Regions from separate parts of the Streptomyces sp. NBC_01750 genome, predicted to be linked through region 1. Evidence: riboswitches for the same ligand, from Rfam matches in the RefSeq annotation. Region 1 holds a riboswitch; each other region holds the start of a gene.
What was found. A riboswitch is a leader RNA that binds a small molecule or an ion and turns the genes downstream of it on or off. The one in region 1 is predicted to bind cyclic di-AMP.
Positions count from the first base shown of each region.

Region 2: it holds a riboswitch for cyclic di-AMP, as region 1 does, so the genes downstream of both, OG966_RS30095 (M23 family metallopeptidase) here and OG966_RS34220 (M23 family metallopeptidase) in region 1, are expected to answer to the same signal.
Region 3: it holds a riboswitch for cyclic di-AMP, as region 1 does, so the genes downstream of both, OG966_RS37550 (transglycosylase SLT domain-containing protein) here and OG966_RS34220 (M23 family metallopeptidase) in region 1, are expected to answer to the same signal.

Region 1 is NZ_CP109137.1:7,579,178-7,583,451, forward strand. It holds gene OG966_RS34215 (alpha-galactosidase) at 1-1,510, shown strand, start outside; cyclic di-AMP (ydaO/yuaA leader) riboswitch at 1,941-2,114, shown strand; gene OG966_RS34220 (M23 family metallopeptidase) at 2,119-3,105, shown strand; gene OG966_RS34225 (SGNH/GDSL hydrolase family protein) at 3,276-4,067, shown strand; gene OG966_RS34230 (hypothetical protein) at 4,064-4,274, shown strand, end outside.
Region 2 is NZ_CP109137.1:6,606,555-6,610,828, reverse strand. It holds gene OG966_RS30100 (GntR family transcriptional regulator) at 7-684, opposite strand; gene OG966_RS30095 (M23 family metallopeptidase) at 897-1,667, opposite strand; cyclic di-AMP (ydaO/yuaA leader) riboswitch at 1,681-1,842, opposite strand; gene OG966_RS30090 (M16 family metallopeptidase) at 2,057-3,424, opposite strand; gene OG966_RS30085 (M16 family metallopeptidase) at 3,442-4,274, opposite strand, start outside.
Region 3 is NZ_CP109137.1:8,274,195-8,278,468, reverse strand. It holds gene OG966_RS41040 (SCO2400 family protein) at 1-247, shown strand, start outside; gene OG966_RS37555 (hypothetical protein) at 267-470, shown strand; cyclic di-AMP (ydaO/yuaA leader) riboswitch at 1,098-1,258, shown strand; gene OG966_RS37550 (transglycosylase SLT domain-containing protein) at 1,261-2,067, shown strand; gene OG966_RS41035 (DUF6893 family small protein) at 2,088-2,204, opposite strand; gene OG966_RS37545 (hydrogenase maturation protease) at 2,215-2,763, opposite strand; gene OG966_RS37540 (hypothetical protein) at 2,760-4,199, opposite strand; gene OG966_RS37535 (DUF6084 family protein) at 4,196-4,274, opposite strand, start outside.

The DNA of each region.
Region 1 (4,274 bases):
GCGCGGCCACACCGGCCACCAGCATCTGCCCTGGGTCGCGCTGGACGCGGAAGGGGCCACGGAGGAGCGGGGCGAGGTGTACGGCGTCGCCCTCGCCTGGTCCGGGTCCTGGCGGATCTCCGTGGCGCGGCTGCCCGACGGACTCGTACAGATAACCGGCGGGGCCGGCTACGACGACTCCGGGCTGCTGCGGCTCGCACCGGGCCAGTCGTACACCTCGCCCGTCTTCGCCGGACTGTGGAGCGAAGGAGGGTTCGGCGGATCCAGCAGGGCCTGGCACGCCTGGCAGCTGGCGCATGTGATCCCGGACGCCCAGGCCGACCGGCCCGTGCTCTACAACTCCTGGGAGGCCACCGGCTTCGATATCTCCGAGGAGCAGCAGCGGGCGCTCGCGCGGCGGGCCGCGGCCCTGGGCGTCGAGCTGTTCGTGGTGGATGACGCCTGGTTCGGGCAGCGCACCAGCGACCGCGCCGGACTCGGCGACTGGACCCCCAACGCCGAGCGCTTTCCGCGGGGGCTGGAGCCGCTCGCCGACGAAGTGCACGCGCTGGGCATGCAGTTCGGGATCTGGGTCGAGCCGGAGATGGTCAACGCCGACAGCGATCTCTACCGCGCGCATCCGGACTGGGTCCAGCACCACCCGGGCCGGACACGGACGGAGTTCCGCAACCAGCTCGTACTGAACCTGGCGCGCGAGGACGTACAGGCCCACCTCTGGGAGCAGTTGGACGGACTGCTCGCCGGCGCGCCCATCGACTATGTGAAATGGGACTTCAACCGCTGTTTCACGGACGCCGGCTGGCCCGGCGAGAGATATCCGCAGAGGCTGTGGGTCGAGCATGTGCACGCGCTGTACGCGCTCCTCGACAGGCTGCGCGCCGCGCATCCCTCGGTCGCCTTCGAGTCCTGCTCGGGCGGCGGCGGCCGGATCGACCTCGGGATCCTCTCCCGCACCGATCAGGTGTGGACCTCCGACAACACCGATCCGCTGGACCGGCTCGCCATCCAGCAGGGCTTCACCCAGCTGCACCCGGTACGGGCCATGGCGGCCTGGGTGACCGACAGCCCCAACGTCCAGCTCAATGGCCGCGTGAGCACACTCCGTTTCCGCTTTGTGAGCGCCATGGCAGGAGTGCTCGGAGTCGGCGGCGATCTCACCGAGTGGAGCGCGGAGGAGCTCGCCGAGGCACACGTCTGGGTGGAGCTCTACAAGAAGATCAGGCCTGTGGTGCAGCACGGCGAGCTGTACCGGCTGCGGGCGCCGGAGGGCGGACTGAGTGCCGTGCAGTACCTACGAGGTGACGAGACAGTCGTCCTCGCCTGGCTCCAGGCGCAGCACTACGGCGAACAGCCGCCCAGGCTCAGGCTGCGCGGGCTCGATCCGGCAGCCGTGTACGAGTGCCCGGACTCCGGTGCTGCGCATCGCGGATCCCTGCTGCTGCACCAGGGGCTGCACACCGGACTGAAGGGGGACATGGACGCCACGGTGATCCGGCTCCGGCGCCGCTGAGTGAGCGCGGCCGCTTCGGCCCGGCTGACAGGAGCGGACCCGGCTACAACGCATTCCGGTGGCTGCTCCGGCTCAATCCCCGACGAAATTCCGATGGGCGTGGCATGAATTGGGCAGTAAGGGGGATCGCAGGCTATAAACAGACCATTTCCATTAAATGCCTGTTATGTCCGAATTGGACGATTAGGCATAACGTGCCCCGCCTGTAGGGGAGTGGGGGCGTGGCCCGTGAGCGGGATCATATTCGTGACGGTGCGCGACGGTGCGACGGGGGTTAATTCCGTTGCCTGGGCGGACGGCGAAGATCATCTATTTACGGAGGGTGACGGGAATTTCGCGGCGATATCAGACGGATCATTGGCGGGCGAAAGCGACAGCTTGTCCCGGTCCACCCATTCGTTTACGGTCACGACCAATCCGGACGGACCGCCTAATCCTGCCGCCGTCCGGAATTCCACCCAACAACGTGCGGCAGGAGCGGGGGACCCAGGTAGTACGCCGATTCCGGACTTCCGGACGGCTTGGGGTGAAGTCGCGCAACTGCGCGGCCGGGCATCTCCAGCCCGAACCCGACAGCTCACCACGCCGGCGCCGGAGAGGAATTCGCCATGCCCAAGAAGGGCAAGCACCGCCGCCCCAAGGTCAGCCCGATCACGCGCGGATTCGTCACCGCCGGTACGGGTGGCGCCGCCATCGCACTTCCGCTGATAGGCGCCGCCGGCGCCCACGCGGCGGAAAAGGCCGCTCCGGCCGTGGCCCCGGAAAAGGCTGTGACCGCCGCCGCATCCTCTCCTTTCTCTGCCGGGTCCGCCGCCGCGACCCACGTGGCGCAGAAGAAGGCCTCTCCCACCACGTACTCAGTCGTCCCCGGCGACTATCTGGCCAAGATCGCCGACGAGCACGATGTCCGCGGCGGCTGGAAGAAGCTGTACGCGGACAACCGGGAGCGGGTCGGCGACAACCCGTCGCTGATCCACCCCGGGCTCAAGCTCACCCTCGGCGCGAAGGCGAAGGCTCCGGAGAAGTCGCAGAGCCCGGCAAGCCCGGAGCGGTCCTCCTCGAAGCCGTCCTCCTCGAAGCCGTCCTCGGACTCGGGCTCCTCGGACTCGGGCTCGGCCGTGCAGTCCTCCGCGCCGTCCTCGTCCGGCGACTCGGCGAGCAGCGGCGCCGCCACGCAGACCAGCGCCTCCGGCTTCACCACCCCCGTCGACGGCGCGACCGTCATCACCCCGTACCACCTCGCCGGCGCCATGTGGTCCAGCGGTTACCACACCGGTCTCGACTTCGCGGCATCCTCCGGCACGACCGTCAAGGCAGTCGGCCAGGGCACCGTCGTCTCCGCCGGCTGGGCCGGTGCGTACGGCAACCAGATCGTCATCCAGCAAAGCGATGGCACCTACTCGCAGTACGCCCACCTCTCCTCCCTCGCCGTCTCCTCCGGCCAGAGCGTGAGCGGCGGCCAGCCGATCGGCCTCTCCGGCACCACCGGCAACTCCACCGGCCCGCACCTGCACTTCGAGATCCGCACCGGCCCCAGCTATGGCTCGGACATCGACCCGGTGGCCTACCTGCGCCAGCACGGTGTCTCCATCTGATCCGGCCGATGCGCGTCGTCGCCCTTCCTCCCCTCGTGCCGCCGCCCGCGGCGTGGGGGGAGTCGGCGTATTCCGGGTTGGACGAATCTTGACCGGTGGTCTATATCACCCCTCGTCAACCCCTCCTTACGGTCGCGTAGGTCACATCCGTAAGGGAAAAATGAGGTCTCGTGGCAGACGATTCGAGAACAGAGAACAGTGGCGTATTCGGGTCGTACGCGGCGATCGGTGACAGCTTCACCGAGGGCGTCGGCGACCCGGGCCCCGACGGGATGTACGTCGGCTGGGCGGACCGGTTCGCGGTCCTGCTCGACGACCGGATGCCGGAGCACACCTTCCGGTACGCCAATCTCGCCGTACGCGGCCGTCTCCTTGACCAGATCGTCGAGGAACAGGTCCCGCGGGCGAAGGAACTCGCCCCGGATCTGGTGACCTTCTGCGCAGGCGGCAATGACATCATCCGGCCCGGCAGCAACCCCGACGACGTGGCCGAGCGCTTCGAGCGGGCCGTCGCCGACCTCACCAGCTCGGTCGGCACCGTCATGGTGACCACCGGCTTCGACACCCGTGGCGTGCCGGTACTGCGTCATCTGCGCGGCAAGATCGCCACGTACACCGCGCATGTACGGGCCATCGCCGACCGCTACGACTGCCCCGTACTCGACCTGTGGTCGCTCAAGTCCATCCAGGAAAGGCGGGCTTGGGACGCCGACCGGCTGCATCTGTCGCCCGAGGGCCACACCCGGGTCGCACTGCGTGCCGCCCAGGTGCTCGGACTCGAGGTGCCCGCCGACCCCGACCAGGCGTGGCCGCCCCTGCCGCCGCGCGGACCGTTCGAGGTGCGCCGCGACGACATCAACTGGGCGCGCGAGCACCTGGTGCCGTGGATCGGACGACGGCTGCGCGGCGAGAGCTCCGGCGACCATGTCGAGGCCAAGCGCCCGGACCTGCTGCCTCTGTGACAGCGGACGGCTGGGGCGTAGCGGACCTGCCCCGGCTCACCGGACGTACGGCCCTGGTCACCGGTGCCCGCCGCGGGATCGGCCTCGCGGTCGCCACGGACTCGCCGGAGCAGGAGCGCGGCTGCTCCTTTGCGCCCGCGACCCGGAGCGCGGTGCGGCCGCCGTCGAGCGGCCGCACCGGCAGTGATCGCGCCGCCCCGCCGCCGC
Region 2 (4,274 bases), 970 kb from region 1:
CGCCTGTTAATGGCGGGCGCTCGCGATGTTTACGGCATGTTGCGAAGTCCTCACCCGCTCGGGACGGCGCAGCCGGTGCGCGGCGGCGGCCCGTTCGGTGTGCACGGCCGTCAGCCCTCGCGCCCGTTCCGCGTCGCCGCGCGCCACCGCGTCCACGATCGCGCCGTGCTCGATCCAGGACTCGACGGGCGTGGCCGGCTGCTCGACGGTGTACATCCAGGCGATCTTGTGCCGCAGCTGGGTGAGCAGAGCGATCAGGCCCGGACTGCCGGAGGCCTGGGCGAGCGTCTCGTGGAACCAGCCGCCCAGTGAACGCAGGTCCTCGCCCTGACCACGGCGGGCCCGCTCCTGACCCAGCCTGACCAGGCCACGCAGCACCTTCAGATGCGCCTCGGTGCGCCGCTGGGCGGCGCGCGCCGCACCCATGGGCTCCAGCAGCATCCGGATCTCCAGGAGGTCGGCGGCCTCCTGCTCGGTGGGCTCGGCGACACAGGCGCCGGCGTGGCGGCGGGTGGTGACGAAACCCTCGGACTCCAGGGTGCGCAGAGCTTCGCGCACCGGGACCCGGGAGACGCCGTAGCGGCGCGCCAGCTGCTCCTCGGTGAGCCGGCTGCCGCGCTCGAATACACCGGAGACGATGTCGTCGCGGATCGCCGTGCATACCGAGTGCGCGGGAATGCGCATGACCGAACCTCCGCTTTAATCCGCGCGAAACGCAGCCGACTGACGTCTGTTCAGTGACTCTATTGCAATGCTCGGGATTTTCCGATGGGAGACCGGAATCCATGGATATCTTTTGGCCAGAACGCCGGCGGAGCGGGCAAACGCCGAAGGCCCCGGCGGTGAGCCGGGGCCTTCGGGAAGCACGCGGGGCCGGACAGCGGCCCGCCGTCTGATCAGACGCTGACGCCGTGCGCGCGCAGGTACGCGACCGGGTTGATGTCGGAGCCGTACTCGGGGCTGGTGCGGGCCTCGAAGTGGAGGTGCGGTCCAGTGGTGTTGCCGGTCGCGCCGGAGAGGCCGATCTGCTGGCCCGGGGTCACCGACTGGCCGACCGAGACGCCGATGGACGAGAGGTGGCCGTACTGCGTGTACGAGCCGTCCTTCATCTTGATCACGATGTTGTTCCCGTACGCGCCGCCCCAGCCGGCCTCGACGACAGTGCCGGAGCCGACCGCGTGCACGGTCGTGCCGGACGCGGCGTGGAAGTCGATGCCGGTGTGGCTGCCGGAGGACCAGATGGCGCCGCCGGACTTGTAGCCCGTGGAGACGTACGAGTGCGAGATCGGGGCCACGAAGGAGTTGAGGCGCTTGCGCTCGGCGGCGCGCGCGGCGCGCTCCTTGGCCTCACGGGCCTCCTTGGCGCGGGCCTCGGCCTTCCGCTTCGCCTCGGCCTCGGCCTTCGCCTTGGCGACGGCCTCGGCGGCCTCCTCCTTCTGAGCGGCGGCCTGGTCGGCGATCTGCTCGGCGAGGGAGTCGGCGGCCACGATCTGGGTCAGGCCGGTGTCCTCGACGGTGGCCGCGCCGGTGTCGGCGGCGAGTGCCGGGGAAGCGAGGGTTCCGATGACGCCGGTGGTGGCGAGAGCGGCGACGGCGGCGATGTTCGCCTTCTTGCGCGTCATTCGGCTCGGGGCACGGTGCTTCCCGGTGGCACGGGTGAACGCCATGAAGTGGCTGATCCTTTCCTTCCTTCTCGCCTACCGGGTTAGCTGACGGGTTCGGAGCAGGAAGGTCTCCTACAGGCCCCTCCGCAGGTGCGAAGGCGCCCGATTCACCCCAGGGACTGAGTGGGTCCCCGGCTCCCCAGGCTCGCGCCTGACGGGGACTCGGCGATGACTGTCCGATGCCGCGGATGCGGCGGGCTACTGGCGGACAGCCGGACCGACGCTAGGCGGGCCGTCTTTCAATCACCAAACAGACAGCTCTTTTTGTAGCGCATGCCACAGGCCAGACAGGCAGGCTCTGCAATAAAACGGGCATAAGACAGAACCCCGGCATCACCAGGGAGGCCGGGGTTCCGTTTGCCTGTTTTGAATTGTTTGCCGGATTGACCCAATCAGCCTGTGACAACCGTCACTTCGCCGATGCCGAGCGCCCTGACCGGCTCCTCGATCTGCGAGGCATCGCCGACGAGCACCGTGACAAGTCGGTCCACCGGGAAGGCGCTGACGGCCGCGGCCGTCGCCTCAACGGTGCCGGTATCGGCCAGGCGCACGTACAACTGCGCCTGGTAGTCGTCCGGGAGGAACTGCTCGACTTGGTCGGCGAGCGTGCCCGCGACGGAGGCGGCCGTCTCGAACTTCAGCGGGGCGACACCCACCAGGTTCTGCACGGCAACATCGCGCTCGGCGTCGGTCAGGCCCTCGGCCGCGAGCGTACGCAGCACCTTCCAGAGGTCGTCCAGCGCCGGTCCGGTGTTCGGGGTGTCCACGGAACCGCTGATGGCGAGCATCGCCGCGCCCGACCCGTCGGGAGCGGAGCGCAGCACCTGGCCGAAGGCCCGTACGCCGTAGGTGTAGCCCTTCTCCTCGCGCAGCACGCGGTCGAGACGCGAGGTGAGGGTGCCGCCCAGGCAATACGCCCCGAGCACCTGGGCCGGCCAGACGCGGTCGTGGCGGTCCGGGCCGATACGGCCGATCAGCAGCTGCGTCTGGACGGCGCCGGGGCGGTCCACGATGACCACACGGCCGGTGTCGTCGGCGGTGATCGGCGGTACGGGACGGGCCTCGGCGCTGTTGCCGGTCCAGGTACCGAGAGTCTCGGCGAGCACGGCGTCAAGGTCGACTCCGGTGAGGTCGCCGACGATTACCGTGGTGGCCGTGGCCGGCCGGACATACGCCTCGTAGAAGGCGCGCACGGCCGCGGAGTCGATCCGGGCCACGGACTCCTCCGTGCCCTGGCGGGGGCGCGACATACGCAGGGAGGCCGGGAAGAGCTGCTTGGAGAGCTCCTTGGCCGCACGGCGGGCCGGGTTGGCCGTCTCGTGCGGGATCTCGTCCAGCCGGTTGCGTACCAGCCGCTCCACCTCGTTGTCGGCGAAGGCGGGCGCGCGCAGCGCCTCGGCGAGCAGGCCGAGCGCCTTCGGCAGCCGGGAGACCGGCACCTCCAGGGAGACGCGGACACCCGGGTGGTCGGCGTGCGCGTCGAGAGTGGCGCCGCAGCGCTCCAGCTCGGCGGCGAACTCCTCGGCGGTGTGCTTGTCGGTGCCTTCCGACAGGGCGCGCGCCATGATCGTGGCGACGCCGTCGATGCCCTCGGGCTCGGCCTCCAGCGGGGCGTCGAGGCAGATCTCGACGGCCACCACCTGCTGGCCGGGGCGATGGCAGCGCAGCACGGTGAGGCCGTTGTCCAGCGTGCCGCGCTCGGGGGCCGGGAACGCCCAGGGGCGGGCGGGGCCGGCCGTCGGCTGCGGGTGGAACTCCATGGTCACGGCAGCGTCGCTCACTGGTCCGCCCCTTCGTGCTCGTCGTTCTCGTCGCTGTCGCTGTCGCCGTTGTCCGCGGAGAGGGGCTCGTAGACCAGCACCGCCCTGTTGTCCGGGCGCAACCGGGCCTTGGCGACCGCCTGCACCTCTTCGGCGGTGACGTCCAGCACCCGCTGTACGGCGCTCAGCGCCAGCTGCGGGTCGCCGAAGAGCACGGCGTACCGGCACAGTTCATCGGCGCGGCCTGCGACCGTGCCGAGCCGGTCCAGCCACTCGCGCTCCAACTGGGCCTGCGCCCGCTCCATCTCCTCGGGCGTGGGGCCTTCCGCGGCGAACCGTGCCAGCTCCTCGTCGACCGCGGCCTCGATCTGCGGCACCTCGACACCGCCGGACGTCTTGACGTCCAGCCAGCCCAGCGAGGGGGCACCGGCCAGCCGCAGCAGACCGAAGCCGGCCGCGACGGCCGTCTGGTCACGGCGCACCAGGCGGTTGTGCAGCCTCGAGGACTCACCGCCGCCGAGGACGGTGAGCGCCAGGTCAGCGGCATCGCACTCGCGCGTGCCGTCGTGCGGCAGGCGGTAGGCGGCCATCAGCGCCCGGGCCGGGACCTCCTCGACGATCTCCTCGCGCAGCTGCTCGCCGATGGTCTCCGGAAGGGAGCCGTCGCGCGGGGGCTGCTTGCCGTCGTGGGCCGGGATGGAGCCGAAGTAATTCTCGATCCAGGCGAGCGTCTGCTTCGGGTCGATGTCACCGACGACCGAAAGCACGGCGTTGTTCGGCGCGTAGTACGTACGGAAGAAGGTGCGCGCGTCCTCGAGGGTCGCCGCGTCCAGATCGGTCATCGAGCCGA
Region 3 (4,274 bases), 700 kb from region 1:
CACCACCAGTCCGCCCGTGAGGGCCAGGCCGACCCCCCGCCCCTCCCATGGCCGCCCCAGCCACTCGGCGTCGCCGACGCCGACGACGCCGACTCCTTCCGCAAGTCCTACCGGCAGTGTGAGCACCTCACCCACGGGTAGTCCTGCGCCGAGCACCACTGGTGGCCCAGTGACCGATACCCAGAGGGAACTGACGGAGCTGTTGCTGCCGGAGCGACACCGAAGCGGCACGATCACCGGCAGGTGACCGAAGGTTCGGGTTCGCCATGCCGATGGTGGTCGTCGGCAACCTGGGTGCCGCTCGCCACGGCGGAGTAGCCGTCCAGCGCGTCCGTTTCGACGGCTGCCCGATGGCGCGCGCGAATCGCGCCGGCCGAGAGGCTGATGTCCAGGACAGGGCGTCGTTCGACAGGTCACCGGTCTCCGCCCCGGCGCAGACCGACGGCCGTCGAAGCCTCTGGGCGCGCTGAGTGGCGCCCGCCCGTGCCCGCCGAGCGCTGGAACCGTTCGACACCCCTACCGGCGGCCGGGACCCGGCGGCAGGGACCCAGCACGCCACCGCCACCCGGACGCGTACGCCGCGCGGGCAGCGGTGGATGCCTGCCGGTCTCGGGGTGCATGTCGCCACAGGACAGCCAGGCGCGGAGAGGCGACCCCGATTACTACCTAAACGGACAGAATCCACCCATAGAGGGCGCTAATGCATTTATAGCGCGAATGTGGAGACTAAATGCGCATCTTCGAGGACAACTCCGCCCACGCATGTCCGGAATGAGCATTTACTCGGTATTGCTCTCGACGTCCATATTGCAGGAAAACATGCGACTTGTCGTGCATTTTCGCGGCGGTGCAGGGCCGACCATCCCCCATCGAATCCCGTGATATGGGTCACGTCCTCGACAGTGCGCGAAGGGCGCCGATCCGGCCCAGTCCCTTTCCGTAGAAGAGAGTTGAGTTTCCCGTCCTCGGTGGATCGCGTGATTTTCCGCGGCTGATTCCGCCGCGCGGATTGCAGTGGTGAATTCAGGGCTTGTTCCATCCGGCGCTTTTCGCTTACGGTCACCGCAATCCGGACGGAACGCCGAATCCTGCCGCCGTCCGGCAAACCACCCACTCACTTACGGCAGGAGCGGGGGACCCAGGTAAGCCGCCGATCCGGAATCCGGAACGGCTCGGGGTCAAGTCGCATTCCTACCGCGGCCGGGCATCTCCAGCCCGAACCCGACAGCTCACCTCGCAGGCGACGGAGAGGAACTCATCATGCCCGCAAAGGGTAAGCACCGTCGTCCCAAGTCCAGCCCGATCACCCGGGGTTTCGTCGCCGCGGGTGCGGGCGGTGCCGCACTCGTCCTGCCGGTGATCGGCGCGACCACTGCCGGCGCGGCCCAGCCGACGGCACATCCCGTCACAGCCGCAAAGGCTGTGGCGCCGGCTGCCGCGGGCACCACGCACATCGCCGCGAAGAAGGCCCTGCCCACCACCTATTCCGTCGTCAAGGGTGACTCCCTTGCCAAGATCGCACGGGCGCACTCCCTGAGCGGCGGCTGGATGCAGCTGTACAAGGACAACCGGAGGGCAATCGGCAGCAACCCTTCGCTGATTCACTCGGGTCTCCAGCTGTCGGTCGGCAAGAAGGCCAAAGTGACCCCCAACACGTCTTCCCCTGAGGATCGGGCCAGCCGCTCCGCGCAGAGGAGCACGCTGGCCACCAAGGGCGCCACCACCGCCGCAAAGCCCGCGACCTATTCGAATAACCTCGACGGCTGGATCCGGGAGTCACTCGCCGTCATGGCCAAGCACGGCATCCCCGGCTCGTACGACGGCATCCACCGGAACATCATGCGCGAGTCCTCGGGCAACCCGCGGGCCATCAACAACTGGGACTCCAACGCCGTGGCGGGAACGCCGTCCAAGGGGCTCCTGCAGGTCATCGCGCCGACGTTCCTCGCGTACCACGTGCCCGGCACGTCGATGGACAGCTACGACCCGGTCGCCAACATCACCGCCGCGTGCAACTACGCCGCCGACAAGTACGGCTCCATCGACAATGTGAACGGCGCCTACTGAGGCCTGTCACCACCGTCGCGTCACATCTTGCGGATGCGCAGATAGCGCATGAGGTCGGGCAGGAGCTGCTTGACGACGGCAGCCACAGCCGTCGCGGCAGTCGCGGCGGCCACGCTGCCAATGATCGTCTTCTTCATGTTCTTCTCCTCACTTCGCAACCTCGCCGACCGCAGCCGGTGGCGCGGACGATTCGTGCCTGCCGTCCCGTACCAGGCCCATGATCAGCCGTACGGCCTCCGGCACGGCGGCGGCAACGGGCGGACTGAGACCGATGCCTTCCTCCACACCGGCGGGTTCACATCCCACTACCAGGGTGCGCCGCGGTGGCCGAGTGCCGGTGCCGGCGCAGAGGGTCCCCAGGAGCGCCAGGACCGCGTCGGGGGACATCCGGTGGCCGTCCAGCAGGGCGGTCTCGGGCTCGATGTCGCCCGCGCTGTCGGCTTCGATCAGATACACCGTGCCGGGCTCGCCGCCGCGCGCCGTGGCATCGACCAGGACGAGGGTGTCGTAGCCCTCGAGGAGCTCGTACGCCAGGTGTACGCCCCGTACGCCGAAGTCCACGACCTCGGCGTACTCGGGCAGCTGTTCCGCGGCCAGCCTGCGCACGGTCTCGATGCCGAAGCCGTCGTCGCCGAGGAAGATGTTTCCGACCCCGGCGACCAGAATCCGGTCGCTGGTCCGGTCGGGGCGGCTCATGCGTCCTCCAGGGGGGCGACCTCGTCGGGCTGGAAGTACAGGAAGCGGCCCTGCTCGCGGCGGATGTCGGCTCCTGGATCACCCTCGACGGTCACTGCCAGGTGCACTGCCCCGTCCACGTCGTGCAGCACCGCCTCGACTCTGGCGCTGCGGCCGTGCAGGAACAGGTCCTGTGCGTCACTGCGCCGCAGGCCCGGGCGCAGCAGCACGCGGCTGCCCGCGCCCAGCGACCGGCCGTCGACCAGGATCCGGTCGCGTGCCGGGTCGAAGCCGGAGTCGCTCGCCGGGTCCCACCACGGGGTGTCCGGGGCCTGCACGCCGTGTTCGTCGGCAAAGCCGCGAGGGGCGGCCGCCGGGGGTGCGTCCGGCGCTTCGGGGCCGGTCACCTCCCGCAGTGCGCGCACAGCACCGTGCAGGCGTTCAAGGACCTCAGGGGGCATCGAGTCGGCCAGTTCGATCACCGCGGCGGCCCGCTCGTCGGTGCCACGGGCCTCGCGCTTCTCCTCGTCGGTGAGGGCTGCGGTGCGCAGCGCGAGGATCTCGTCGATCTCTGTCGCATCGTAGAGCGCCCCTGGGCTCTCCGGGGCGATCGCGGGGTGGTCCTCCAGGATGATCGGGGACGACAGCACCAGATCCGCGCGGCCGGGTTCGCCGGCGAGGACCGGCCAGGTGTGCAGGTTGCGGCAGGACGCGACCGCGCCCTTGGCCCACTCGGGCGGATCCGTCATCGACAGGAACGACCCGGCGCTGAGGCTCATCAGCAGATGCGCGGCCACCAGCGAGCGCGGCAGCGCGGCGTCACGGTCGGCCGTGCCGTCCGGCTGGCTCCAGCAGCTGGTGTTCTCCACGACAGCGGTCAGACGCATCACCCGGTAGGGCCCGCCGAGTTCACGCGCGGACAGCCGCACGGCGCCGCTGATCTCCTCGCAACGGCGAATAAGACGGCCGACCATCCGGCCGGCCGAGTCGAGGACGGGCTCGGACTCCTCCCGGGCAGGACGGGTGAAGGGGACCGTGACACCGTCTCCTGTCAGCTCCTCCACTCCGGCGAGCACCTCGACTCGCTCCTCGACGCCCTCGTCCCAGGGCACCAGGACGCGGTCCTCGAGAGGGAGCTCGGGCACCGTCTCGAAGCCACCGTCCTGCCGGACCTGTTGCACGGTCCGGCGCTGTGCGTGCAGGAAACGCACCTCGACCGCGAGAGTCGCGTCCCCCTTCGGCTCCATCAGACACTCGGTGTGCTGGAAGTCGTGTTCTTCGCACTCGGCGCCCCAGCCGGGCGGCACGAGCACCCCGAACTGCCAGCGCAGCCGGTTCTTGGCCGCCGAGGCACGGTACGGGTAGAGCACGTAGCCCTCGAAAAGCACCGCGTCCGCCACCTGTCGGGCAACGGCGAACCGGGCTTCCGTCGCCGGTGCGAAGGCAGTTGTCGTCAACGTGCCGTCCTTCCGGTTGCGCGTGGCAGCAGTGCTCGGTCCAGGGCGTGGCCCGGTGGGAGGTCCGGCGTACCG